One region of the Halobacillus sp. HZG1 genome, then DNA from elsewhere that is predicted to be linked to it. Evidence: riboswitches for the same ligand, from Rfam matches in the RefSeq annotation. Region 1 holds a riboswitch; each other region holds the start of a gene.

Region 1 (9,766 bases):
TAAGTTTACATGATGTAAAGTGACCAAGGTAAGATTGAACGTGTAGAATGAAAATCCAATAGAGCCTTTACTTTTCCAAATGGTGTAGAAAGGTGTAATGAAGCGAGGTGGTATGATTAGAAAATCAAACGTCATGCAAAGAAAGAACTCTCTCCTGCTCCTATTTGGATTGGGCATCTCTACATTAGGAGACTTTATTTACCTTGTAGCCATCAATGTTTTAGTGTTAAAGCTTACTGGCTCAGCCGCTGCCGTCGCCGGTTTATGGATGATGGGACCGATCGCTTCCTTACTGACTAAATTCTGGTCTGGAAGTCTAATTGACCGGCTGAACATCCGAAGGATCATGATTGGAACTGATATTCTCAGGGCGGCACTGGTAGCTATGATTCCTTTCTTCCAATCCGTCTTGCCGATTTACATATGTCTGTTATTTTTATCTGTTTCTAAAGCGTTTTTTGAACCTGCCGCCCTTACATACATCACCTATGCTATTCCTGCGGATGACAGAAAGCAGTTCAATTCTTTTAGAAGTTTGATTACTTCGAGTGCTTTTTTAGTCGGTCCGGCTATTTCCGGAGCCTTACTCCTCGTTACTTCTGTTAATATCTCCATATGGCTGAACGCTGTTTCTTTTGTTATATCAGCTATCATGGTGTATTTCTTACCAGACGTAAATGCTAGCACTAATCGAACAGTGCAAAAGATTAGTTTCCAAATGCTTAAAAGTGACTGGGGTGAAGTGTTTAAATACAGTCACAATCACCGATTCATTGTAAAAGTGTACTTCCTGGCGCAGTTTTTTATGATCATCGCCCTTGGTATGGATGCCCAGGAAGTTGTTTTTACCCAACAGGAATTAGGTTTATCTGAAACAGATTACGGTTTGCTTATAAGTCTCACAGGAGTCGGTTCTATTTTAGGGGCGGCTGTGGTTTCCTCCCTTGCTAAACGAATATCCATAAAGGCTTTAATGATCAGTGGCTATTTGATGGTTTCGATCGGCTATCTCGTTTATGCTTTTTCCTTTTCCTTTGTGTCAGTAGCCCTGGGGTTCATGGTCTTAGGTTTTTTCAATTCCTTTTCAGGGACTGGATTTATGACATTTTACCAGAACAACGTACCCGTAGGGATGATGGGCAGAATTTCAAGTATATTCGGTATTTTCCAGAGCTTACTACAGATTCTTTTTATTCTTCTAATTGGTTTCACAGGGGAGATCATTCCCATTAGGTACAGCATTATTGGTGCCTCGACATTAATGCTGTTCGTAAGCATGTGGCAGATCAAGCTCGTTCTTATGCCAGACAAATCGGATTACTTTGAAGATCGATCCGTACTTAAAAATACGTCTTGAAATCGTTAGCTGAACAGGGAGTATGAAGTACAGTGTTTACGAATCATCTAAAGAAATAAAGAAAACAGGAGTGGCGTATGGATAATTACAAATTCAGGGAATTTCTTACAATTGCACAAAAACTAAATGATATAAAAATCATTCCATTGTTGATGGGATCGGTGGGACTTGAAGTCATAACAAACATGAATTGGGAAGCCCAGGACTTGGATATTCATGTTCCAGGGGATAAAAGGGGATGGGAGGTATCTCCTGAATCGAACATACATAACTGGGATGATATTGTAACGGTGATGAATTCGATGGATTATACTTTGGTTGATCTGCATGAACATGAGTTTGCAAAACTGGGGTTATCGGTTGAGTTTGGAATCATGGATACGCTGCCGAGTTTCGCAGGCATCCACCTGAATGAATTGGAGATGCATCATTGGGGAGAGGCCACATATTATTTACTGAACCGAGAGCAATATCTTAGGGTTTATGAATCTTCATCCAAGGATAGTTACCGGGCGGATAACAATAATCGTAAAGACTTTAGAAAAATTGATGTCTTAAAAGGAATCATCTAACGGAAGAGGTTACTCTACGGGGCCATGGTTTATTCTCATGGATGTCACCGAAAAGATCATCGACCGCCTGCTTTCCCTATAAAAAATATGTCATGGATTTAAGGGTTTTAAAATTCGATGTTACATTCTTTTCGTTCGATTAAATTAAGTTTAAAAATATTTGATAAATGATGAAGGACTAACAATATCCGTTAGAAAATCTTGTATAATGGGTATGAAGTATAAATCGGTATTCAGGAGTAAATGGACGGAGTATTAGAAGGGGACCTTGCTTTTTGTGGTTTTTTCCATCGAGATGTTTCCGGTTAAGTAAAAATCCAGAGGAGGTGCCGATGATTGAATATGATGAACGATAAAGATAAAGAGACCTATGACAACCTTATACATTCCTTTAAAAATGCTGTGTCGATAGAGGAGAGCCGCTATTATTTCGGGGAAATCCAACTTTATTTGGACAACCTTCAATCAGCCGACGAACATTCCATAACGAAACCCCAATTGGAAGAGTATCAACGGTTGAGAAAGGAGTTAATTGAGGCAACGTCGAAAAAGGAAGTAAGGTATTATGAAGACCAGATCCATGAGTGGTTAAATAGAATTCATTATAGTAAGCTGACATAAGTTGTTATTGCAGTCAAAAATTTGCAAAATAGTATTTATTTTCTGATAATAATAGTGTAAACTATAGTCAAGGTGTTCATTATAGTGGGAGACCTGTATTTAAAAAAATAACGGACTTAAACGGAGCGGCGAGCTTGGTTGAGGATTTAGTGCATAGTAGCGTATGTTTCTAAGTTTCTACCAACTGCCGCTCTTTTAGTCTAGGGGGAAAATTTCTTATGAATACACTAATCATTGCGGGGTGTATTGGAGGACTGACAGGTATTGTCGCTCATTTGATGAGAAATGGAAAAGTTCTGATTTTTCCTAAAAAAAGAGCACGTCCCAAGGGAATTTATCTAGGGTTCCTGGCAGATTTCTTTATTGGGGCGGCCGCTTCCATTTTCGCCGTCACCTATCTGACCCCTGAGTCGGATGCGTTAAGATCGCTTATTGGAATCTCTATATTAGCGGGGATGACAGCCGAAAATGTGTTATTAAAAAGGGAATTGAATGTAGAGAAAGCGAAAGTAGAAGGATTGGATCGTATCAATCAGAGATTAAAATAAATGCTCAACTGGTCCAATCCTTATTTTTTCTTTCGAAAGAAATCCCCACTCGTATCCTCACTTTTATCTACTCCTCAAACAAAACGCCTCTGGTCAATCCTTAAATGGAATTCTCATAAGCTAAACCCAAAGTAAAAGACAGATGCAACCACAAAGCTGACAGCGAGCGCTGCTTTGACCAGCTTTTTTATCGTCTGCTGATTCAACTTTCCAAGTAATTCATAGATCATGGCAAACGATACGACCACTATGATCATTTCATTTCCGAAAGTAAGATAAGGAAAAAATAAAATCCATACCGTAGAGCACAAGGGCAAATATAGACCCAGCTTTATGAAAAACTTTCCTACTTCCAACCGCTTCACCATTTTATTGATGACCAGGGATAACGGGAAGAGTACGACCAGCAGGAGAAGAAACAATGCTATGTAAGTGCCATGTATTTCTTCCAGCGGAAATTCGAAATAGTGCTTATCATATGGAATTCCCGGTGATGTTGTGAACCTTGGAAGCAGCATCAGAAAGGCAAGGTTCCAAACGATTAAAACGGCTAGGAAATTCCGCAATTGCTACACTCCTTCTTACCTATTGTCCTGATATCCATACTCGATCTGTCGATTTTGACTAACCTCCACTTTTCTTTACCTACACAAATATATCTTGAAAATAAGTCATAAACAAGCCGGGTTTAGTGAAGTGAATAGACAAAAGAGCCCGCATTTTTGCGGGCTCTTTTGTCTATTGGAATACGTGTTTTCACTTAAGCTTTCGTTTTATAAGAGGTGATGTGATCCTGCAGCGTGTCGTCTTTGCCGAACAGGAAGTGTTTTTCCATATCCGGGGAATACGTGGAGTTCACAGCTTTGCGGCCGACGGTTTCTGCTACTTCCCGGAGCATGGCAGGGGAAGCTCCACAGCAGAGTCCAAAGTAGTTCACGCCAATGCTTTGCGCTTCTTTGGCCCACTCTGCGAGTTCATACCGGTTCGTGTAGAGCGGATCCAGGGACGTAGGGAACGTGGTTTCCGTTGGGAGTGTACAAGCACATCCACCATCCGGCAGGTTGAAGAAGGTCGGGTGTTCTTCTGTCGTCCGGTAAGGAATGGGAAGGGCACCTACATATCCGTCCACCGTCTGACGGATTTTCTCTACATACGGCTGCATCGTCGCTGGTCCGCGGAAGCAGTTCATCCCGACGACAAGCGCTCCTTTTTCTTCTAATAAGCGGCAGGCTTCTTCCACTTCGTAACCATCTCGGAGAATATTTTCGCCCATCAGACCGAAGGTGATCACAGCAGGCAGGTCCTGCTTTTGAATTTCCTCGAGGGCGATCAGCGCTTCTTCATAATAATAGAAGGTTTCGCCGTTCACAAAATCTACGCCTTCTTCCTTACACCAGCCGATCATCTCGGCAAACATGCTCCTCGTTTTTTCAACAGCTTCAGGATCATCCGGATTGAACAGATTCGTATTGGAAATGTTCCCCGCAACGAGTGCTTCTTCTTCAGGGTGCTCCTTGGCGACTTCTTTGGCCAGGCGGATCGCCTGACGGTTAAGCGGCTCCAGCAATTCCTCTTTGCCGATGATTCTCATCTTCTCGCGATGGCCATTATAGGTAAAGGCTAAGACGACGTCAGAGCCTGCGAGCATATAGTCGCGGTAGGTTTGTTTAAGAGCCTGTGGGTTATCGAGAGCCACCTCAGGTACAAACGATCCGGCCTGTAAATAGCCTCTTCGCTCGAGCTCAAATAAGTATCCTTCTCCACAAATCACGGGTCCATCTTGTAACCTTTGTTCTAATGATCTTTTCATGTCCTTGCACAACCTTTCCATTTTGTAAGAGTTATTTATTTAGTAAGCGAATGTCCTCTTTAGACACGGTGACTTTCTGTCTGTGAGGGACTCCATCATTTTGCGCCCGAGAGCTCTTTTTCGAAAAAAATAAAAGGACCTCCCTGGATAAGGGGGTCCTTTATATATAAAGAGTCTCCTTATCTTCAAGGTATAACAACTACCTTCTGGATTTAGCACCGTGCCAATGGCTGGTGGCTGAGGTATCAAAGGGCCAGTCCCTACACCTCTCTGGATAAGTTTGATGGATATGTAGTTTTTGGAAAAACAATTTCGCTTGCGATTTACATTACAGGAAATCGGAATAAGAATCAATAGAATTTTCAGAAAAAGTTTCGGATTACTTTTATGAAAGTGCTTGCAGGGTTTGGATGGATCACTGGGCCTTGCGTTTTGGTGCTTCTGAGTGTGTTCGTAGACTTATTCATGAAAATAGCACTCGATTGGAGGTGAAGAAAGCTCTCTCCAAAAAATTAGAAACTTATGGTAATCTTGGATTTAGTAGACGAAAGGGAGAGGATTCCCAGTCTGTTCCTGGTAACAGTTTCAGTATGCATGAGGCTGTAGCTTACTCGTAAAGGTGATGAGGAGATGAATAGAATAAAGGATTTCACAACATTTCAATGGATCATTGATGAAACAGAACGAATAGATTTTGAAAATGGGGTAGGGAGCAGGGTGGAAAACTTTATCCCGAGCCGATTCACTCATTACGCTAAACTCATGCATCCAATCTACCTCGATGAAAATATCAAAGATACCAGCATCTTGTGGAGTCAATGTAACCCGGATGAAGAAGTGAGCTTTAATTTTGGTGAGCGCATCCTTATGAAAGATCTGGCTGAAGCCTATGAACTACGATACACAAAAGAGTTTAGCTTCGCATCGATTTATCATTGGTTAGGTGGTTACCCCAGATATATTCTCGGACCAGCAGAAGATACCATGGATGAGAAATTGGTTCCAGAAGTCGTTCGCGTACTGCAGCCCTTTACAGGCGTCCCCTGTTATTTTCAATATGATCTAGTTAAGGTGAAGAGGTATGAGGAAAATCATGGCTATGGGTATTTGTATCGAGGAGAATTAACGGAGGTTGAACAGTTCACTGGTTATGAAGAGGTGCACGATTTCCCGAATTATTGGTACCCGGAAAGCAAGAACTGGTGCCTCTTCACAGGAATAGACTTCAATTTCACGTTATTCGGTGGAAACAAAAAGATGCTGGAAGCACTTCAAGCAAATGCTGAAATTGAATGCATGGAAGTAGATAAAAGGACGAGAGTCGATGACAAAGCAGATGTACACCATTTACCTTAGGTTCGAATGATAGTAAATAAATGGAAAACGAAAATCGGCTCCACGGGGGAGATGACATTGTTTCAAAAAGGAAACGTAAACGTCCGTAAGTTAAAAGAAGAAGATAAATACTTGTTAGCAAAGTGGCTTTCAGACCCGACGGTACTTGAATTTTATGAAGGTAGAGATCAACCTTTTGATTTAGCGAAAGTGAATCAAGTATTTTATAGTTCGGGGGATTTTAAAGATAAATGTCTGGTAGAGTTTGGAGGCAAAGGGATAGGATACATACAATTTTATCAACTAGATGATAAAGCAAAAAATGTGTATGGATTGACCAACGGGAATGTGTATGGAATCGACCAATTTATTGGTGAAATAGAACATTGGAATAAAGGGTTAGGGACATTACTTGTTACATCCATGGTTCAATTCCTCATCGAAAATAAAAAAGCTGATCGGGTCGTCATGGACCCGCAGACAAGCAATATGCGGGCGATCCGGTGCTATGAGAAATGTGGTTTTAAAAAAGTTAAGCTTCTGCCAAATCGTGAGTTCCACGAAGGGGAGTATAAAGATTGTTGGTTTATGGAGTATTGTAAAGAATCCATATAAGTGCTTTTTTCATGCTCTTTAATTTTATTACTACAAATAATAAGGGGATCACTTATGAAGTGACCCCCTTATTATTTACCTCTGTCATTTAGTAGATTTTATTCCATATTCATTAAAGTGGAGGATCGTTACTCTTTCTTTTTACTAATTTGAAGAGGCTGCTCCTGAAGAGGGAGCCCCTTCTCGATACTACCGATGTCACAAAGAGGTACAAAACTAGTTGTCCCAGGTACGAGCAGATCTTCAATTTCAAGGACATAGTTTTCCAAGCTTCTGAATCTACCTGTAAATATTCCTGCACCTTCATCTACGAAAAAGGTGATCCCGATAGTATCCCCACAACAAAATCGACTGGAAATGATATGAGCCAAACCAGTAACACAACAATTACAGGTTGTCGCATCATTATGATCATAAGAGTTACAACTTCTATAATTAGGGTTGTTATTCACAAAAATACACCTCCCCTGTTGCAAGATATATTATTCTATGAGGTCGCATGCATTCTTGTATAGATTAATAACCTGCTTGTCCTCAATATCGTAGAGAAAATAGACTATAGACCCTCTTGATTACATATAAAAGATGGGAGCCAGCCATCTATTCTGACATTTTTATACTTAATGCCCCAGTGAACAATAGGGTGTATGGATAATGATGTTAAACTTAGCCAAGTAGGGTTAACCACTAGACTTCAAGGGGTTGGGGTGAACCAAAGTTCAAATCTATTAGAATTGAGAGGTAGGATATATGGACATCAGTATTAGAAACGCCGAGCTGAACGATTATGAATCATTATTGCCTTTATTCAGGCAGGTTCACGAATTCCATGTGCAGGCAAGGCCGGATGTGTACAAAAAGAATTCGACTCCGGTTCAACAAGCGTTTTATGAAAACCAGGTGAAGGATAACAAGCAACACCTTTTTGTGGCGGTCACAGGCAAGGAGATCATAGGAGTGATCGTGACGCAGGAAGAAGAAATACCTGAAAATTCTTTTGTCCGAGCGAGGAAAGTATTAACTATCAATAGTTTAAGCGTGGCTGAAACGTATAGGAACAAAGGTGTCGGAAGGAAGCTTGCGGCCTATGTTTTTGATTTTGGAAAAAGCCTTAACGTTGAAAGTGTTGAATTGGGAGTATCTGAGAGCAATCCATCAGCCATCGAATTCTACAGGTCCCTCGGAATGACAACCAAGAGCAGAAAAATGGAGATGGTGTTCAATGAAAGGGACACTTAAAAAGAGATCCTCCACGATCTCGCAGAATCGAATCGTCTAGAGGGAGCGTTCATGCTAAGATTTCAGCGGGATGTTGAATCTTACTAATCGTATGTTCTTGCGGTGAACATATCGCTTTTTGATGGAAGGAAAGTTGAGAATCCAAGGATATAAGTACTTGGGTAAGGGTGTTTATTCGTTTATTGAAACATATGTTATACAAATCAATCCAGATGTGATATTTGGGAATGCGAAACAAAGGGATCCTTTTCTTTTATAGAAGTATGGTTTGGCAGCCTTTCATTCATGATGTTCATTACATCAGTCATGAGGTATGTGGAATTCATTTGGTTATAAGTTCTATGAAAAGGTGTGGGTGCTGTGGTCTTAATGTTTGATAAAGATCGATTCGTAGATGAACGTTTGTTGAGTGTAAGTGTAAAGAATAAAGGTCTTAATTATGGATTAGGCTGCCTGGATGGAATTCGGGCTTTTTGGAACGATGAGAAAGAGCAATTGTTTATCTTTCGATTAGAGGATCACATGAAAAGGTTGCACGGATCCGGGAAGAGTTTGTTTATAAACATCCCTTATACCGTAGACCAATTGTCTTCCATAACGAAACAGTTGCTACTCTTGAATCGAGTCACTCAGGATGTTTACATCCGCCCCATTTGTTTCAAGGGAGCCAATACGTTGCGTCCGGATTTAAATGATCCTTTCAATCATCTGGCTATCTATACACACTATACTGAATATGAACCGAAGCCATATTTGAAGGTCTGTATTTCTTCATGGACCAGAATAGGCAGTAATATGATTCCTCCTCAAACCAAACCCACCGCAGGCTATATGAATTCTGCTTTGGCGAGTGAAGAAGCGGCGACCAATGGATTTGATGGAGCAATCCTGTTAACCGCAGAAGGCAATGTCAGTGAGGAAGCGACGGCAAATCTATTCATTATCCGAGATGGTCAAGTGTACACTCCTCCTGTATCAGATGACATTCTTCCAGGGATCACCAGAGATACAACCGCCCAAATTTTTATGAAAGAGATGAACATACAAGTACGTGAGCAAAGTTTAACAAGGGTCGAATTATATGAAGCGGATGAAGTGTTTTTAACAGGAACAGCGATGGGGATTAAACCTGTAACCGAGATCGATCGTAGAGTGATTGGAAGCGGGCAGGTGGGCCCAATGACAAAGAAAGCTCAAGAAATCTATCAATTAATTGTGCGTGGGAATCTGCCTTCTTATATGAATTATTGTACTCCTGTGTATGAAAAAGAAGAGAAGTTTAGCTGATTTATTTATTCCTAAGGTTTTGAACACGTTTAAGATCTCACCTTGATCGTTTCATGATCATCATTTCTTAGAGGTGTAGGAGCGGATAGCTTTATTTAAGCCAACAGACCAAAAATGGCAGAGGACCATATAAATAATATGTTCTCAAACAACTTGAAAATTTTCACCCGCTTAGTAAGGAAGACCAATCATAATAAATGACAATCACCAGAAAGTTAGCATTCAAGTGATGAGAAAATAGGCACGATCCTTATTTTACTGCGTTAAAAAATACCGAAAGAAATCAATGATAATGTAACAGTGATAAGGAGAATCAACACGCCCACAATATTTAACCACAGGGCATTGACGTGGTTACTTAGTGTTTCTCGATTATTCATAG
Region 2 (9,766 bases), on a different contig from region 1:
GCCATTGGAGATTTTGATTCTGTTTCAGAACATTCATTGGCAGAAATAAAAAAGAATGCCAAACAGGTCTTAATTTTTCCGGATGAAAAAGATGAAACAGACTTGGAATTAGCGATAAATGAAGCACTCCGCTTGAACCCCGGGCATATTCTATTATTCGGAGTGACCGGTGGTCGAATCGATCATTCTCAAGCGAACATGCAGCTTCTTTATCCTTTAATGAAGGAAAACATAAAGAGTACGATTATTGATCGACAGAATCAGGTGGAATTAGTCTTCGCTGGTGAGCATAAGATAGAAGCGGATGAATTATACCCGTATGTTTCATTCTTACCAGTCACGCTTGAAGTGACAAAGATTACGCTTGAAGGGTTTTACTATCCCTTGGATCGCGCCTATCTGCCATTTGGATCCACCTTGTGCATCTCGAATCGACTGATTGAAGATACAGGTACTTTTTCATTTGAGTCAGGCATACTCTTAGTAATAAGAAGTACAGACTTGCCTACTTGAGGGGAATAAGGGAGTTCGCATTAGTTCATATAGGAGGAGGGGGCTCTTTTGAAATTTTATACCATCAAACTCCCACGGTTCGTCGGGGGTTTAGTGCGCGCAGTCATAAGTACATTTAAAAAAGATTAGGACCCATTCAAAAGGAAAGCTCCGGAGTACACATGGGCTGAGCTCCGGAGAGCACCAAAAGCGCCCGTTTACTTATCTTTAGACAAATAAAAAAAGCACCCTCTAAGGGTGCTTTTTTTGTGAGCTCATAAGCTCTCTGTCAGCAATTATACACGTTGTACTTTGCCGGACTTGAGTTCACGTGCTGTTACGTAAACTTTTTGAGGCTTGCCATCCACAAGGATGCGAACTTTTTGAACATTAGCTTTGAATTTACGTTTATTAGCGTTCATCGCGTGTGAACGGTGGTTACCTGAACGTGTACCTTTACCAGATAGAACACTTCTGCGTGCCATGAAAATCCCTCCTGTTACATACATAAATCATCAGATACTTAGTAACTTTATCATATAGAATACGTGTTTGCAATAATCTAGTCAGAATTATATCAAGAATTTTTTCTTGACAGAACTTATGAATTGTTACACAGTATAGTAGGGATATCCAGGTCATTTTCTTACCATTGAACAGAAATTCATATCGTGATTTTGTGTTATAATAGGGTAGGATTGATGAGGATTATAAAGGAGGATCTATTATGTCTGTTGATTTAAATAACCAATATGGTCATATTACTATTAGCAATGAAGTCATTTCAACGATTGCTGGAGGAGCCGCTGTTGAGTGCTACGGCATCGTCGGTATGGCATCTAAAAATCAGATCCGTGACGGTTTATCTGAAATGCTCCGCAAAGAGAATTTTTCCAGAGGAGTCGTTGTCAGACAGGATGAAGATCGCCTCCATATAGACATGTACATTATCGTGAGCTACGGTACAAAGATTTCCGAAGTCGCTAATAATGTCCAATCACAAGTAAAATACACACTAAACAAAACAGTTGGTTTGTCCGTGGATTCTGTGAATATTTTCATTCAGGGAGTTCGTGTGACAACTGAATAGATCGCGGTTGTAGTCAAAGGAGGAAGTAAGTGTGACGTTACAAAAGTTAGACGGCAAGACGCTTGCCGAAATGATCTTGCAAGGAGCTCATCATTTAAAGCAGAACTCACAAATGATTGATGCTTTGAATGTTTTCCCTGTACCGGATGGAGATACGGGGACGAATATGAATCTGTCCATGACTTCTGGAGCTGAAGAAGTTCGGAATGTGGACCAGAATCATGTAGGAACAGTGGCCCAATCTTTATCCAAAGGTCTCTTGATGGGAGCACGTGGAAACTCAGGTGTTATCCTCTCTCAAATTTTCCGTGGTTTTTCAAAATCGATTGAAGACAAAGAAGTCATCACAACCAAAGACTTTTCAGAAGCTCTTCAAGGCGGGGCCACTACAGCATATAAAGCTGTCATGAAACCTGTGGAAGGAACTATTCTAACTGTAGCAAGAGAAGCTGCTGAAGCATCTGTTGAGATTGCTGAAAAAGAGGATGATTTCATTCCATTCATCGAAGGAGTCGTTCAAGCAGCGAAGAAATCACTGAAGAATACACCAGAATTGCTTCCAGTACTGAAGGAAGTTGGTGTCGTGGACAGTGGTGGACAGGGCCTTGTCACGATTTATGAAGGTTTTCTTGCCAATTTAAAAGGTGAGGAACTTCCGGATCTCGAGGATACTGTATCGATGGATGACATGGTCAACGCAGAACACCACAAGCTGAATCAGGACTTCATGAACACAGAAGACATTGAACTTGGCTACTGCACAGAATTCATGGTGAAATTTGAAGAAGATAAACTTGCTGAACACCCATACGATGAAGAAGCCTTCCGTAATGAGCTCAGTGAAATGGGAGATTCTCTGCTTGTCGTTTCTGATGAAGACTTGATCAAAGTCCATGTTCACGTGGAATACCCAGGAGAAGCCATGACCTTGGGTCAAAGGTACGGCAGCCTTGTTAACATGAAGATCGAGAATATGCGTGAACAGCATACATCGATTGTTGGTGACAAAAAGAAAGCCAAGCCCAAGTCAGAAGAAAAAGCTGAGTACGGAATTGTGACCGTGAGCATGGGAGACGGAATTAAGAAGTTGTTTGAAAGTCTTGGAGCGACTGTCGTTATCCAGGGTGGTCAAACCATGAACCCAAGTACTCAAGATCTATCAGAAGCGATTAAAGAAGCACATGCGAAACGTGTGCTCGTCTTGCCGAATAACAAAAATATCGTCATGGCTGCTGAACAAGCAGCAGAATTAGCGGATGTAGAAGTTGCTGTTATTCCATCAAAAACGATTCCTCAAGGGATGAGCGCGCTTCTTGGGTTCAACCCGGAAGCAGATCTTGATGCGAATAAAGAGGAAATGCTCAACCTCATGTCTGAAGTGAAAACAGGACAAATCACTTACGCCGTTAGAGATACGCAAATCGATGGTTTGGACATTTCCAAAGGCCACTTCATGGGAATTGCTGATGGTAAAATCTCTGCCACTGATAAAGATGCTTTGACGACTGCTAAAACATTGTTGAACCAAATGATTGACGATGATGAAGATGAGATTCTGACTATCTTGACTGGCGAGGAAGCCGACGAAAAAGAGGTAGCAGAACTTGAATCATTCATCGAAGAAACGTATGAAGATTTAGAAGTGGAAATCCACAATGGTGGACAACCGATTTATTCTTATATCTTTTCAATCGAATAAAACACGTACACAAACGCAGCTCTTGGGGCTGCGTTTCTTTTTATGCTTGTTTTCGAACCATCTTGACTCGAAGGTGGTTTCGAATAGAAAAAACAACAATCAAGAGATACCCAAAGATCAGTGAAGTGTACACAAAAGTTAAAACTGAATCGCTGATTTGGATCGAAGACAGTAAAGTTCTCGTATTTGTAAGGATGATGAAACCTCCGGCTAATACTCCTAGAACAGAAGAGGGAAGGGTTTTGACAAGCCAAGCGGCAATGGGAGCGGCTATGACACCACCGATGACGAAAGATGATATCAGCAGCCAGCTGAATTGATCATGCCCTAAAAAAATCAAAAATCCAGCCGTTGCTGAAATCGTTACCAGGAATTCGCTAGTATCCACGGTTCCGATGACTTTCCTTGGAGCGATACCTGATTGAGAAAGAAGCGCGGGTGTATTTACCGGTCCCCAGCCGCCCCCGCCGACACTATCTAAAAAACCGCCTGCTATACCAAGAGGTAAGAGGAAACGTTTATTTACGGACTTCTTTTCTTTGATATGTGTATTTTTCGAAAGGAATAGGAAACGGAAAATGATATAAATTCCTAGTGTGAGTAGGAATATGGATATGTAAGGTCTAATGAATTCCCCTGATATGTAGCTTAAAAATGCTGCTCCTAGGAAGGCGCTGATGGCACCAGGAACTGCGATGATCATGACAAGGCGTTTGTCTACATTGCCAAACTTATAGTGGGAAAAACCAGAAACAGCTGTTGTGGCAATCTGTGACATATGAATGGAAGCGGATGCTACAGCAGGAGCTAGTCCATAGGATAAGAGAATCGTGGATGAACTAAGCCCAAATCCCATGCCGAGTGCACCATCCATCAGTTGAGCAGCAAATCCAATAAGAGCGAAAATCGTCAGTTTCTGCAAAGTGTACCACTCCTTTTATACCGTTCAATTGTTTGTGAATATACATTATTCCTATGCATCTACTTGGTTTTATGATCAAAAAAATAACCCCCATCTGAAAGAAGGGGGAGTCATCCACACCTTATCTTTCAGCCTTCTGGCTGCTGGAATGAGCACCCTCTTACAGGTTGCTGCGGGATCGTCAGACCAGGTTCCTCCCCCGACTCTTCATAAGGATCGTATGATTTTTAAAAGAATAATTCTTAAACTAACGGACATGGTTTTATTTGTCAATCATATAGTTTAAAAAAACAGAAAATTTTTGATTTTCCTAAAAAAGCATTGACATATGATGATAACGAGCATAAGATTTGTATCAACTTGTTTTTCAGAAAATTTCATAGCTTTTCTTATCTAGAGAGGTGGAGGGACTGGCCCTTTGAAGCCTCGGCAACGGATCTATACAGATACTGTGCCAATTCCAGCAAGCGGTAAGCGCTTGAGAAGATAAGAAGAATATAGTTTACATGTAGATGTAAATGCCTTTCTTCTTATCGTGAAGAAAGGCATTTTTATTTTTAGAAAGGAGGAGGAGATGAAACAACCACTCGTAACGTATCAATCTTTTCACAATCCATTTGAAGGTGATCTACCGAAAAATAATGATACAAAAGGAGCTGCAGAGGTCATTCGATGGGCTTATTCTCAGTACGAGGATATCGTGTATGCCTGCAGTTTCGGTGCAGAAGGAATCGTTCTCATTGATTTGATTTCCAAGGAGAAGCCGGATGCCGAAGTCGTTTTTCTTGATACAGACCTTCATTTTGAAGAAACTTATCAGTTGATTGAAAAAGTGAAAATGAGGTATCCGAAGTTAAATATAACGATGAAAAAACCTGGGATGACGCTGGAAGAACAAGCGGAACAGTATGGCTCCGCCCTATGGAAGCGGCAGCCGGATCAATGTTGTTACATCCGTAAAATTAAGCCACTTGAAGATGCTCTCAGCGGCAGAAAAGCTTGGCTGTCAGGCCTGAGACGTGAACAATCCCCCAGCCGTCAGAAAACGAATTTCGTGAACAAGGATGAGAGATTTAAATCTATAAAAGTATGCCCTTTGATTCATTGGTCATGGGAAGACGTATGGCAATATATCCGACTAAATAGGTTGGACTACAATGAATTACACGATCAGCATTATCCTAGTGTCGGCTGCATCCCATGTACCGCCCAGGCATCAGATGATGGGAGATCAGGCAGATGGAAAGGGTTCAATAAAACCGAATGTGGATTACACACAGCGGAATCTTCAGAGAAGGAAAAATCTTAAAGGAGGAAAAGGCATGTCAATCATAACCCCGCACGGTGGAGTGCTTGTAAACAGGTGGAAGGAAACGAGACCAGAGGAGCTGCCGGAAGATATCATCGAGCTTGATTCGATGGCATTAAGTGATGTTGGTTTAATTGCGAACGGAGCTTATAGTCCCTTAAAAGGGTTCATGAACAAGGAAGATTATGAATCTGTCGTCGAAACCTTAAGGTTAAAAGATGGCACTCCGTGGAGTATTCCGATTACGCTTCCGATCTCAGAGGAGCAATCCCGGTCGCTTGGAAGGAAAGCCCAGTTAGTCAAGGACGGGATTGTTTATGGGACGATTACAATAACCGATCGATTTAAACCGGATAAGAAAAAGGAAGCTCAAAACGTGTACTTAACGACAGAGTCGGCTCATCCTGGCGTGAAAAAATTATTCGAACGAGGAGACTGGTATGCTGCAGGTGAAATCGAAGTATTTCATAAACCTCCTTACGAACATGGAAAGTCATTTTACTTAGATCCAAAAGAATCAAGGGAGCTTTTTCAACAATATGGTTGGAAAAAGGTCGTTGGGTTTCAAACACGAAACCCTGTCCATAGGGCTCACGAATACATCCAGAAAGCTGCGCTGGAGACGGTGGATGGATTGTTTTTAAATCCGCTGGTCGGCGAAACGAAAAGTGATGATATTCCCAGTGATGTCCGGATGAAGAGTTATCAAGTTCTTCTTGATCACTATTATCCAAAAGAACGAGTCACCTTGGCTGTCTTCAATGCGGCCATGCGGTATGCAGGTCCTAGGGAGGCGATCTTTCATGCAATCGTCAGAAAGAATTTCGGTTGCTCTCACTTTATTGTAGGGCGAGATCACGCAGGTGTCGGTGATTATTATGGTACGTACGATGCGCAGAAAATCTTCAGCCACTATAAAAGTGGGGAACTTGGTATCACACCACTTTTCTTTGAACACAGTTTTTATTGCAACGCTTGCGAATCGATGGCTTCCCATAAAACCTGCCCCCACGATAAAGAGGATCACATGATCTTATCAGGAACGAAAGTAAGGGAGTTGCTGCGTAAAGGAGAAAAGCCGCCAAAAACGTTCAGTCGTCCTGAAGTGGTGGACGTCTTAATTGAAGGGCTGCAGAAAGACACAGTAGAAGTGAAAGGGTGAGGTCCATGAACAAAAATTTGACCTGGCATGAGGCATCCATTGGGAAAGAAGAGTATCGCAGAAAAAATGGGCACCAAAGTGGAGTGCTCTGGTTTACAGGCCTCTCGGGCTCAGGTAAATCAAGCATTGCCAACCAATTGAACAAGGTCCTGTACGAAAAAGGCATCCAAAGCTATTTACTTGATGGTGACAATGTGAGACATGGACTGAACTCAGATCTCGGGTTTTCAGAAGTAGACAGGGAGGAGAACATCAGACGGATCGGTGAAGTCGCTAAACTTTTTGCGGACAGTGGAACCATCGTTTTAACAGCGTTCATTTCTCCTTATCAAAAAGACCGGGATCTTGTAAGAGCCTCTATACCGGAAGGGGATTTTATTGAAATCCATGTCGACTGCCCTGTGGAGGAGTGTGAAACCCGTGATCCGAAAGGGCTTTATAAGAAAGCGAGAAACGGAGAGATCAAGGGATTTACAGGCATTGATGCGCCTTATGAAAAACCGCTTCAACCGGAACTCGTGCTTGATTCTAAAACGTTTAGTGTGGAAAGTTGCGCGGAACAAGTGTGGAAGCTTTTACAAGATAAAAAATGGGTGACATGAAAGGGGTCGGAAGATGACAAACGTTTATATTGTGGGAGCGGGTCCGGGAGATTACGACCTGATCACAGTGAAAGGGTTAAAAGCGATACAAAAAGCAGACGTCATTCTCTATGATCGCTTGATCAATCAAGAGCTTCTGGATGAGGCGAAGGAAGGTGCAGAACTTGTGTTTTGTGGGAAACGTCCGGACCATCATGCCCTTAGTCAGACAACCATCAATCACCTTTTGTGTAAATATGCGCGGAAAGGAAAAGTGGTCACTCGTTTGAAAGGGGGAGACCCATTCGTATTCGGACGCGGAGGGGAAGAAGCGGAAGAACTCGCCAAAAGAAACATTCCTTATGAAATCGTACCGGGAATCACTTCGGGAATTGCAGCGCCTGCTTATGCTGGCATTCCTGTGACCCACAGGGACTACAGTTCTTCTGTCGCTTTCATTTCAGGTGTCAATAAGCAAGGCGGCGATGAAGAGGCTTATTGGGAGCGGGTCTCTAAAAGTATGGATACCTTGTGCATTTATATGGGAGTAAAGAAATTGCCGCTCATTTGTGAACGACTTCTGAAGTACGGAAGACCTCTTCATACACCTGTTGCCCTGGTGCAATGGGGTACAACAAAGGAGCAAAAAACGGTGACAGGCACGATTGAAGATATTGTCGAAAAATCAAAGCGTATTGAGAATCCTGCAATGATCGTCGTTGGAGACGTAGTCAGGTTACGAGAACGTCTCCAATGGTTTGAGTCATCTCTGGAAGAAAATCTTAAGGAAATAGCCACAGGTGTTGTATGAAAGTAGGGGTAACATGGAAGCCGTTTTGTATGTAAGTCATGGGAGTAGAAAAAAGCAAGCGAAAGAGGAAGCCATTCACTTTTTGAACCTTGTTCAGCGGCAGGTCAACTGCGAACTCTCTCATATTTGTTTTCTCGAGTTAGCAGATCCTGATGTGTTGGAAGGCATTCGTAAACTTGTGGAAAAAGGGGCAGATAGGATTGTCATTATCCCTGTACTGCTACTGAGTGCCGGCCACTATTTCAAGGATATTCCTCATGAGATGGAGAAAGCTGAATCCATCTATCCAGACATTTCGATTACTTATGGTCAAACGCTTGGGATGCAGGAACGAATCACGGATGTACTGGTGGACCGGCTGAAAGAACTGCCGACCGAAATGGATGAATCAGCCAATGTTTTACTTGTGGGAAGAGGGAGCAGGCATCCGGATACAAAAACATCCATCGAATGGATTGCTGGTGTGTTGAGAGAGAAGGGACGGATTCAACAAATTCAAACCTGCTACCTGGCTGCACTTTCTCCTCGATTTCAAGACGCGTTTGAAGAATCGCTAAGCAACTATTCTAAAACAATTGTGGTCCCCTACTTATGGTTTACAGGCCTCCTCTATGATTCTTTGGAAAAAAGCGTGGCGAACGCAAAAGAGAAAGGACATCATGTCTACCTCGCTTCTTATTTAAATGATCACCCAAATATGGTTCAATCCTTGGTTGACCGAGTCAATCAAGCTTTAAGCAAAGGGGTGGAAGAGGAGAGAATTGTGAAATGATATCGCTATCGGTTGATGTAGAACAGAAGAAAGTCATCATCATTGGAGGAGGCAAAGCAGCAGAAAAAAGGGCGAAGGTATTCCTACGAGAAAAGGCAAAAATTACAGTTGTCAGCCCTGCAGTCACGGAATGCTTAAAAGAGATGATCAAGAAGAAGGAGATCCATTGGTTGAATCGTCATTTTGAAAATGGTGATGTTACGAGCGCATTTCTATTAGTTATTGCGACGGATGACTGCGAGACAAATGACAACATCGCCTTGCAAGCAGGGAATGTGCCCCTTGTGAACAGAGTAGATGGGGGGAAGGGTGGAAACTTTCATCTTCCTGCACAATTTTCCCGGGGGAAACTAAACGTATCTGTCACCACCCAGGGAGCTAGTCCTAAGCTCGCAGGACGCTTGCGTGAAGAATGGGAAAAGCAGTTCCCTCCTGCCTATAAGGATTATGTGGATTTTTTATATGAATGCAGACAAATGCTGAAGGCCTCTCCTTTATCTAAAGTGGAGAAAGAGATGTATCTGGAAAGAATGCTTGATCCCTCTTATTTAGAACGGGAAAAACAATGTGTCATCAAGGAAGAAATACATACCAAAGGAGGAGGAAGCCTTTGTCGGGACTAAAAGGAAAAAAGGTTGGCATTGCGGCAAATCGCCGTTCGGAAGCGATTCAAAAATTAATAACGAACATGGGTGGAAAGCCTTTTGTTTTTCCATTGCAAGGAGAGCAGCTGCTGGATGAAAAAGCATCCCGCGCTCATGTAAAAGACTACCTTCATCAATCGTTTAACCGGGTCATACTGACGACAGGTATAGGCGCTCGGACGCAAGGAGATGCCGCAATAAAAGAAAGGGTAGACGGGAAATTTCTTCAGAAGCTCGAAAACGAGTCTCTTGCCATCCGGGGTTCGAAAACGCTGGATTGGTTA
Region 3 (9,766 bases), on a different contig from region 1:
CAATGAAATGATGGCAAGAATCGAATCGCTTGGAATGGAAGCAAAGATTAAACCCGATTCTATTGTCGCAAGCAGCTATGCCAATCGATATACAAAGTAGTGGGCGGTGTTTATTGATGTATCAAAAGGCCGTTACATCTTGTGTGTTGGGAATGATGTCCATCTTTCTTCCTTTTATCGGCATCCTCTTTGGATGGATCGGGCTCCTTTTTGCCAATAAAGCTCTCGTTGAACTCACCACAGATGCACCAGGATACCGTTTCGCTTTAGGAGGGAAGATATGTAGCGTTGTTGGACTTTGTTTACAGGTCTGCATTCTTATATTCATTCTTGCTGCCTATTTCTTTTTCATGAACCTGAATCTTTTTATGTAAAATAAACAAGCGTCCTCTCTTAACTAAAGGGGACGCTTGTTGTATTACGCATGTATTTTCTTTAATTCTTCTAATACGTCAGATGGCTCAGCTCGATCTTTGTAGTCCGCTTTCGTATAGTCATACACAATCGTGCCATCTGTATCAATAATATAAGTTGCGGAAACAGGGAGGGTCCACGTCTCATCACCATTATGTTTATCCACGTGGAGCCCTTTGTCTTTGTACACTTCTACAAGATAATCTGGTAATTGATACACCAAATTGTATTGATTGGCTACTTCATTCCCAACATCGCTCAGTACGTGATAATTCAGTTCGTTCTTCTCCTGCGTCGTCAATGACTGATCAGGGGTTTGTGGACTGATGGCCATTAACTCTGCTCCCTCTCCATGGATTTCCTCAAGGATCTGCTGATAGGCTCTCAGCTCCATGTTGCAGTATGGGCACCAGCCTCCGCGATAAAAAGTAAGGACGACCGGCCCGTTTTTCAATTGTTCATAGAGCTCGACCGTTTCTCCCTTCGCGTCAGGTAAATTAAAGTTTGGCGCTTTCTCTCCTGCAGACAAACCTTCTCCTTCATTCGAAGCTTCCAGTTCATCAATCGCATTCTTCATTTTTTCTTGTACTTCATCAGGAGTTGCTTTCTTGAATTTTTCAATATACTCATGATAATGCTTTCTCATTTCTGTCTTCATGAAAAAAACTCCTTTTCCGTGGATTCACTTTTCATTATATAGGGGGGGAAACACGAGAAGAAACTGATTTGCTTTCCCTCGTCATCCATAAGGCAAGGCCCACGGCTAACCCTCCAGCTGTTAACTTACCAATGAGTACAGGAAAAATCATATCCTTGTCTACACTAGCTACAAACGCAAAGTGGCTGCCGATGACGAACGCTCCACTCACAGCAAACGCAGCATTGACCGTTTTCCCTCGTTCATCCATATCTTTCATTGTCGCTAACATAGGTAAGTGATGCGCTGTAGAAGCAATCAGTCCTGTTAGAGAGGTCGGTTTCATACCTAGCTTTTCACTCAGTTGTCCAATCCATTGCTCTCCCCGCTGATTGATAAAAGCTACAAGAGGATAAGCACCTGCTAATGTAACGGTGATCCTTCCAACAATGATCACACCTTCGGATAAGGGAGCCATTCCAGGAAGAACAATGAAGCCGGTCAAAGTTTCAATAATAATGAGAGTGAGGCCTGTGATAATCACGATTTCAATGGTTTTTCCAAAATAAGAAAATAACCGAATGGTGGCGTTCGTAAACAGCCATAAACCTGCTCCGATACAGGCAGAAAGCAAAATAGCCGGTGTTAAATTACGCACCATCCACCCAGCTTCATACCCTGCTAGAGCACCACCGACAAAACATCCGATCGGAACCGTAACTAAACCAGCTAAAATGCCTTTTGAAAAGTAAGGACGATCTTCTTTTTTTACAATTGTTAGCGCAACAGGAATAGTAAAAACAAGCGTTGGCCCCATCATCGTACCGAGAAGTGCCCAGGAAAAGGTGGCCGCTTCTTCCTCAAGGGCTAAGGATTCCGCCAAAGGATAGGCTCCCATATCAATAGCAAGCATCATTGATGCAAACATCGATGGGTCCGCTCCGAACCATAAAAACAACGGAGTGATGACAGGCGCAAGCCACTGGGAGAGTACGGGGGCAAGAGAAATGATCCCTACCATCGAAAGAGCAAGCGGACCCATCATCATAAAAGCTTCGTAAAACCGCCATCCCAGAGATAGGCGGTGATTAAGCACATAATAATCCAGTGCTCCCAATACCATGAAGATACACATAACAATTAAAATGGCGTCATTAACCCACAAAAGCCCAGCCCCTTCCTCATATTTCTCCCTTCATCCATGTTTACAATAACTACTACTCAGGGTAGGAGATTTTCTATAATGGCTTGCTCATCTTTACACGGTGGACGCTGACTTAGCCTTTCCATATTTTTTTAAGTAAAGGAGAAGAAAAAATGGTACATGCTCTATTCATCGTTGTGGTTATATTCATTGCAGCGAACCTCGTGTATTTTTTCACGAATAAATCCTACAGAAAAAGCTACTTCAGCACGGCCCTTTTCTTTCAATTATTTTTTGTACTCACAGGTGTGCTTATTGGATTTACGTTCCTCTACTATTTGTTATCATTAAACGGAGTCATTCTTGTTACTAGTTTATCATCAAGGGACCCTGTCGACCCAAACTTTTTGGACTTGCTTTACTTTAGTGGGGAAACGTTGTTGAGCGTGGGGTATGGTGACATGCTGCCTGTCGGGGCAGCCCGTTTCTTTGCCTTGCTTGAATCAGGAATCGGCATCCTTCTCCCTACAGCTTATTTCTTAAAAGCTATGGATGCATCCAGGCAAAAAGAAGATTCATAAATATAAAAAGGACCCTTGTGAAAGGGTCCTTTTTATTATCCAATGGAGCATGCAGCAGAGCCATGCTTTTGTAAATATTTCTGGTGATGTTCTTCCGCTTCATAAAAAGTTGTTGCCTCTTCAACTTCTGTAACAATCGGGCGTTTGAAGACCCCTTTACCTTCCCATTCTTTAATTTTCTCTTCAGCAATATATTTCTGACTTGCATCCGAATGGAAAATAACAGAACGGTATTGATGACCAACGTCGATTCCCTGCTTATTGCGGGATGTCGGATCGTGAGCTTCAAAAAAGATATTCACTAGTTCTGCATAAGTGATGACCGTTGGATCGTAGTTCACTTTCACAGATTCCGCGTGTCCACTTTTTCCTGCTTTGACCTGTTCATATGTCGGGTTCTCCAGATGGCCGCCAATATAACCTACCTTCGTTTCTGTCACCCCTTCGAATTTTTCAAAAAATGCTTCTACTCCCCAAAAACATCCTGCACCGAAAATAGCGGTTGCCATTTAACATCTTTCCTTTCCCTTAACGCAACTTCTATCGAGAGCCTTGACGGTTATGGTGCTTACACGAAAAGACCCCTTTTCTTATCCAGTAAGAAAAGGGGTCGCTAATATCCGCACGATCCTCTCATCTCTTAGAATGTTCATACATTCTACAGGAATTGGCACCGTTCTCGTCAATCCGTAGATTGATTCGATGGTTGCCGGGCATCAAAGGGCCAGTCCCTCCGCCTCTCTGGATAAGAAGTTTCCGTTATTTATTTTTGTTAGTACCCATCCTACTACGTTTTTGTAACGAAGTAAAGGATAACAGATTAAAAATTTTCAATAAATGCACATCAAGTTTCTCTTGGTGTCATTGTATTCACAGCATACCATGCTCATGCCTGTCTGTAAAAAAATCCGCTTCTGCTCAGCTCTGCCCTGTTGTATAAACTTCCTCAAACGGCTGGACAATAACGAATCCATCTCCTTCAAACTCCATTTGTATGGATTCTCCGCTTCCCCGTCCAATCAATGTTTTAAAACTGATATCTGTCCGGAAATTCGGTTCCAAATGCCCGGACCAGGCAACAGTAGCATGCGGGTCAGTGATCACAGGTTCCCCTGGACGGACCAACAATGTCAATGGTTCATAGTGCGACGTAATCGCCACACGCCCACTTCCACTAAGGGTGACGTTGAACAAACCACCAGAAACCATCCCCGCTACTTTCTTCATCAGTTTGATATCCCAGTCAATGCTCGGTTCAAAGGCAAGTAGATCATTTCCATTAACCGTGATGGTCTCATTATCCAGGTCGAAAATAGTAATCTTCTTGCCCTGATCGGCAAGGTAAAGGCGACCTCGACCAGTGGCTTTCATTAGAGAACTTCCTTCCCCGGTCATCGCTTTTTTAAATAAACGACCGACACCATGCTCGAGAATGCCCTCTCTTTCAAATTTAATGTTTCCATTATAGGAAATCATCGCTCCCGCCTTGGCCCACACTTGATCGAGAAGATTCACTTCGAGAATCCGCGGAGTCTCCAATTCAAAGTAGTCATTTTCTGATTCATCCTGCTTTGTCTTTCTAATAAATTCACTAATAGAGTAGTCGCTCATCATCTGTTCCTCCTAATCGTATTCTAAGAGTATCTATGCTTCTAATTGACTATACCACGATGGATCAAAATCGAGTCCTAAAGTTCTCCCCAGCATCAAGCCAAACTCTACAAAAGCGGATCCCTTGGCAGTGATCAGTTTTTTTGAAACAACCACCGTTTCATCCATATACGTATTCTCATGGAACACATTTAAGAAGACTCTCTGTTCTTTTGTAAGGCCTGTTGTATAGGAATGATGATCAAGGACTCCTGACATGGCAAGGAAATATGGGGCACTTGATATAGCACCGATGAGAACATCTTCTTCACTGGTTTTTTGAATGAAATTAATGAGCGTTTGATGATCAACAAGATGTTTAAAATCATCGACCCCGGGCAGAAGTATGCAATCATAATCGCCAGGGCTGACCTTTTCCACTGTTTCATTTACTACACATTCAAGTCCTGATTCACCAGTGACTCTTTCCTCATCCAAACCTATATATGTAACCTTTTGCTCTGCCTGTTTAAAGACTGAAAGAGCTACCGTGATTTCATATTCACTAAATCCAGGGTATAGCACTACACCGATCGTCATGATTATCCTCCCTCCAGATGCTTTTCAAACCATTCCAACACCTCAGGTGCATACGCTTTAAAATGCAATCTCAAACCGTGATCTCCATTTTCATATTCAATATATCGATGGATGTTATGCTCACGTTCCATCAAGCTTACAAAGTACCTTGCCTTTTCCACAGGTACGGTCCGATCTCTTCCTCCGTGAAGCACTAATGTAGGGACTCCCACTTCCTCCACCCACTGAATGGGAGAAAGCTCACGATACCAACTATGTTCTCCTCCAGGTGGCCCCATTAATTGTTCGATTTGTTTTTGAACAGATGCAGGTTGGCTTGTGTAAAGATGCTCCAAGTCAGTAATGGCACCAATGACAGCAACAGCATCGACATCCATTTCCTGTTGAACCGCGAGCAGACTCATCCACCCTCCACGGGAATATCCGAGCATCACAGTCCGGTCTTCATCCACATGGTCCAACTCTGCTCCAACCTTCTTTAAATCCAGCACATCTTGGACAAAGTCTTCTTTTTTGTTTACCTTAACGTTCTCCTCTGCATTCTCCCTGTAGTGTGTCGCTAAAACAACATATCCCTGCTCTGCCCAGTAGGATAGATTTTTAAGTTCTTGCGCATCTGTCAGCGAACTTTCTCCCACCCCTCCTCGGTTATGAATAAGTAAAGGCAGACTCTCCTCAATATTCTCCGGCTCAATCCAAAGACCCGGAATATCGGTATCCCCGCTTTTATATGTAATGGAATATCCTGTAACACCTGGTACACCAATTTCTACCTCTTTCTTACTCTGCAGGACAGAATCTTCGCTGTCCCCAACAAAGAACACAACAGCTCCCATAAAACTAAGGAAAACCAAAAAAGCTCCCAACAGCTTTTTCACCCTATCCCTCCTCAATAATCAATTGGAATAATCTGTATGACCTGGTCATGAAATATTTACCATTTATTATCATTACATACGGAAGGGCTTTGGAAAGGTTTCATTTTTAGAGGGGCTGGGGAAAGAAACATCTATAGGAATTGTGATAGACTCTAGATAACTTCAATTGAAAGGGAGATTTTGTATGTATGGCTTAGATGAAAAGAGAAAAGAATTGCTCGATTTTGTAGACCAAGTGCCAGAGCAACAAGCATCAGTTAAGCCTGAAGAAGATCGTTGGTCCATCCTTGAAGTTTTAGAACATTTATACTTAATGGAACAATTAATCGTTTATCAGATTAACCAGGCCCTTAAGCAGGGAGACACTCAGCAGGCAACCGAAAAACCGATTCATAAGACGACCAACCGTGATTATAAAGTCGAAGCGCCGGAGGCCGTTCGCCCGAAAGGGGAATTTACGACTTTGGATCAAGCAAAAGAGGGTTTGAAAAAGACGCGGGAAGCAACTTTATTCCTTATTCACAATAAGGAGCAGGAAACATTGCAGAACCGTGTATTCACCCATCCCGCTTTCGGAGATATGAATCTGGAACAGTGGGTAGAGTTTATCGGTTGGCACGAACTACGCCACCTCGATCAAATGAAAGAAGTAAAAGCTCACATTCATACGTAAGACAAAAATCCCCTGAGTTTATTACTCAGGGGGTTTGGCATACGACTTATTTTTTATAATCCTGTGGTTTAACTTCCTCACCATCTTTACCAGTGTAACGAAGTCCCCAGCCTGTCCATGCCGCAACAAACATAACAATCAATAGCAACCAGCCCTGAAAGACGAACGGAAAAACTTCTCCCGGTCCGACAACAGGTAAGAAGTCGTATTGATCAGCAGCTCCCTGGACGGTAGCCCATGCGAGCAAAACCCCGCCACTCCAAGGGAAAATGTAGCCAAGTGAAGAGGTGACGGTATCCAGGAAGTTCGCTCTACGATACGGATGGATGTTCATTTCTGTCCCTAATTTCCGGACAAACGGTGCTGCAGCTATCTCAGCAGCTGTATTAATCGTAATAAATACATTTAAAAAAGCGACAATTCCGAAAATAGAAAGTTCAGCTCGGCGCACGACATTATTAATTAACTTCAAAAAGAAGTTTTTAATAACATCCATGGTACCCGCAACTTCCAACAGATAGGCGGCTGCTAAAATGAATAAAATCAAAATCGCCATATTGAAGTAGCCACTTATTCCATCAATCAATGCCCCTTCAATTACGGCTTCCCCGGCATCGTTTTTATGGATATACAGGACTTCTTTCAAAGAATGACCAGTAAAGAAGATGAACACGCCTGCTGCCAGAATTCCGTAAGACAATGAAGTTAAAAGGTGATGACCACTTAGGGCTAAATATAAAACTAATGCAAATGGAGCTAACATGAGCAGGCCTTCAGGTGAAACTTCATTTTGAAGCTCACTGACCACTTGCTGACTTCCCATCTCTCCACCACCGCCGAAAATTACAAATAAAATAAGAGCTGGAATGGCTGCTGTGATGGAATATTTAAAGCGGGAACGCACAACTCCTGGTACGTCAGCATCCTGAGTTGTTGCAGATACAATCGTCGTGTCTGATACAGGTGCCAGATTATCTCCAAAAACAGCTCCACTTAAAATCGCAGCGAGGAGAATAACAGGATCCGCTCCCAGGATGACCCCTGCCGGATACATTAGAACACCAAAAGTCGCTACTGTACCATAGCCGGTACCGACAGCTGTTGAAAACAATCCTGCTAGAAGGAAAGTGATGCCAACAAAGGCTCCCCCTTCAAGTCCGGATTGAAACCCGAACCAAATCAGGCCGTCTACTAATCCACCTGCGGATAACATGTTTGCAAACATCCCTGCCCAAAACCAGGCAATGATCGCAACGACCCCTACTGGCTGGGCCATTCCTGAAATCAAGCTCTGTGCATAATCTGACCATTCAGACTTACACAAGAATAGTCCGATGGCAATTCCAATAACCATTCCTAATACTAACGCTTGTTCTGTCACAAGACCTGTGACACTTAATACAACTGCCCATATGATGAAAAACACCAGGGGAATGGTAGCAGCAAAAACGCCGCCGCGAAACTCTAGCTTCCGTACTTCTTTTTCTCCTACCGCTTCATCAATGACTTGATCTTTTTCTTTATCTGCCACTAGTTTCCCTCCTCTACCAACGTTAACTGTACAATAGTTTATCATCCCATGTGTATAGATGTAATGTCACGAATTTTTTCATAATTTTTCAAAAGTAGTGTATCATCGGAAAAAAAGCAAAGTTAGGAGAAAGACCATGCTGCAATTGATCCCTTTTGAAGAAAAAGACTTTCCAACCATATTAGGGTGGGTCAAATCCCCCAGATTCCTGATGCAATGGGGAGGTCCGATGTTTAGTTTTCCATTAACCCACCAGCAGCTGATGGATTACAAAAATACACAAGACCGACGAACCTTCCAAGTCTATGATCCATCAGTAGAAAAAATAATCGGGCACATTTCCATAGGACGTATAGATGAAGATAAAAAACAGGCACGTATTGGAAAGGTACTCGTTTCTCCCGTACACAGAGGGAAAGGATATGGAAAACAGATGATCCAGCTGATATCCACGTACGCCTTTAAGCACCTCGAACTAGAGAAAGTGACCTTAGGTGTTTTTGATTTCAATAAAAGTGCCATCCGGTGTTACGAGAATGCTGGTTTCACCAAAGACCGCTACCTCAAAAACCATCGCCCTTTCGAAGACGAGTATTGGAGTCTTTATGAAATGAGTCTCCATAAATATACATAAACTATAAGAGGAGAGAACATCACGCGTTCTCTCCTCTTACTTTTTCATACTGCCCTCATTCCTATACACTCCCACCCACACGAAAGCTCCTACAGACCTTTTTTTCTGTAAATGATTGGGTGACCAGGTCATACATATTTTCCCAAAAAGCGCATCTAGGTTTTTCATTTTGTGTTTTATGGGGAAAGAATTTAAAATAAGAGAAGTATGTTTATGCATGATTATAAGTTAACGCTTACATTCATTGTCATTCTTATGTTTACCATTTTTTTCTGTTGACTGTTTTCGGGTAACCATTGATGATACCACGGTTCAAAGTGTTTGACTATGCAAATTATTCTGATAACATTATGAAACACATAGGCAATTTTATCTTACTTAAATTGATCTGACAGGAAGGTGAAAGTATGACTACTGTAAAAAATACTAACGATCATACAACTCCCTTACGCCGGGACATCCATGCATTAGGAAATATGCTAGGTGATATTCTCGTCCACCACGGCGGGGAGGAACTACTAAATAAAGTAGAAACGATCCGACAATTAACGAAAGACTTGAGGAAGAACCCAGATACCTCAACATACAACCAACTGAAAAATGAGATTCAAAACCTCGAACCACCGATGCGCTCCCAAGTCATCCGCGCATTCTCAATTTATTTCCACCTCGTAAACATCGCTGAACAAAACCATCGTATTCGCCGTCGCCGCGAATACCAACTGCGCGAAGATCATGGTGCACAGCCATTCTCGCTCGAAAGCGCTGTTCAGAACTTGAAAAAAAATGACTTTTCCAAGGGTGCGATTCAAGAGGTCCTGGATAAGCTCTCTTTGGAATTAATCATTACGGCCCACCCTACTGAAGCTACGAAGCGGACTGTACTTGAAATTCAGAAACGTATTGCAACACTCCTTAAAAAGCTGGACCATCCACAATTGACGAAGAGCGAACGTGAAAGCATTCAGGACAGCCTGCAGAATGAAGTGACCGTACTTTGGCAGACCGATGAATTGCGCGAACGGAAGCCAACGGTTATGGATGAAGTGCGCAACGGCCTTTATTATTTTGACGAGACTTTGTT

Evidence for each region. A riboswitch is a leader RNA that binds a small molecule or an ion and turns the genes downstream of it on or off. The one in region 1 is predicted to bind S-adenosylmethionine.
Region 2: it holds a riboswitch for S-adenosylmethionine, as region 1 does, so the genes downstream of both, VKA52_RS20575 (phosphoadenylyl-sulfate reductase) here and VKA52_RS13670 (homocysteine S-methyltransferase family protein) in region 1, are expected to answer to the same signal.
Region 3: it holds a riboswitch for S-adenosylmethionine, as region 1 does, so the genes downstream of both, msrA (peptide-methionine (S)-S-oxide reductase MsrA) here and VKA52_RS13670 (homocysteine S-methyltransferase family protein) in region 1, are expected to answer to the same signal.

What each region holds. Positions count from the first base shown of each region.
Region 1 covers NZ_JAYLVQ010000070.1:88,712-98,477, reverse strand. The annotation lists gene VKA52_RS13695 (MFS transporter) at 113-1,357, shown strand; gene VKA52_RS13690 (phosphoribosylanthranilate isomerase) at 1,435-1,929, shown strand; gene VKA52_RS13685 (hypothetical protein) at 2,266-2,550, shown strand; gene VKA52_RS13680 (DUF4257 domain-containing protein) at 2,769-3,098, shown strand; gene VKA52_RS13675 (hypothetical protein) at 3,212-3,664, opposite strand; gene VKA52_RS13670 (homocysteine S-methyltransferase family protein) at 3,859-4,908, opposite strand; SAM riboswitch class I at 5,085-5,189, opposite strand; gene VKA52_RS13665 (hypothetical protein) at 5,539-6,264, shown strand; gene VKA52_RS13660 (GNAT family N-acetyltransferase) at 6,271-6,858, shown strand; gene VKA52_RS13655 (hypothetical protein) at 6,987-7,310, opposite strand; gene VKA52_RS13650 (GNAT family N-acetyltransferase) at 7,609-8,097, shown strand; gene VKA52_RS13645 (branched-chain amino acid transaminase) at 8,467-9,384, shown strand; gene VKA52_RS13640 (Nramp family divalent metal transporter) at 9,648-9,766, opposite strand, start outside.
Region 2 covers NZ_JAYLVQ010000086.1:287,432-297,197, reverse strand. The annotation lists gene VKA52_RS20605 (thiamine diphosphokinase) at 1-513, shown strand, start outside; gene spoVM (stage V sporulation protein SpoVM) at 562-642, shown strand; gene rpmB (50S ribosomal protein L28) at 789-977, opposite strand; gene VKA52_RS20590 (Asp23/Gls24 family envelope stress response protein) at 1,220-1,582, shown strand; gene VKA52_RS20585 (DAK2 domain-containing protein) at 1,614-3,281, shown strand; gene VKA52_RS20580 (sulfite exporter TauE/SafE family protein) at 3,322-4,203, opposite strand; SAM riboswitch class I at 4,322-4,419, opposite strand; SAM riboswitch class I at 4,590-4,696, shown strand; gene VKA52_RS20575 (phosphoadenylyl-sulfate reductase) at 4,778-5,512, shown strand; gene sat (sulfate adenylyltransferase) at 5,526-6,674, shown strand; gene cysC (adenylyl-sulfate kinase) at 6,680-7,276, shown strand; gene cobA (uroporphyrinogen-III C-methyltransferase) at 7,290-8,066, shown strand; gene VKA52_RS20555 (sirohydrochlorin chelatase) at 8,080-8,838, shown strand; gene VKA52_RS20550 (NAD(P)-binding protein) at 8,835-9,461, shown strand; gene VKA52_RS20545 (uroporphyrinogen-III synthase) at 9,449-9,766, shown strand, end outside.
Region 3 covers NZ_JAYLVQ010000012.1:11,963-21,728, reverse strand. The annotation lists gene VKA52_RS01055 (ribonuclease H-like YkuK family protein) at 1-100, shown strand, start outside; gene VKA52_RS01050 (DUF4190 domain-containing protein) at 114-374, shown strand; gene VKA52_RS01045 (peroxiredoxin-like family protein) at 419-1,072, opposite strand; gene eutH (ethanolamine utilization protein EutH) at 1,107-2,216, opposite strand; gene VKA52_RS01035 (ion channel) at 2,369-2,776, shown strand; gene msrA (peptide-methionine (S)-S-oxide reductase MsrA) at 2,812-3,285, opposite strand; SAM riboswitch class I at 3,407-3,528, opposite strand; gene VKA52_RS01025 (AIM24 family protein) at 3,695-4,387, opposite strand; gene VKA52_RS01020 (DJ-1/PfpI family protein) at 4,421-4,966, opposite strand; gene VKA52_RS01015 (alpha/beta hydrolase family protein) at 4,969-5,844, opposite strand; gene VKA52_RS01010 (DinB family protein) at 6,029-6,517, shown strand; gene VKA52_RS01005 (Na+/H+ antiporter NhaC family protein) at 6,564-8,048, opposite strand; gene VKA52_RS01000 (GNAT family N-acetyltransferase) at 8,185-8,682, shown strand; gene ppc (phosphoenolpyruvate carboxylase) at 9,090-9,766, shown strand, end outside.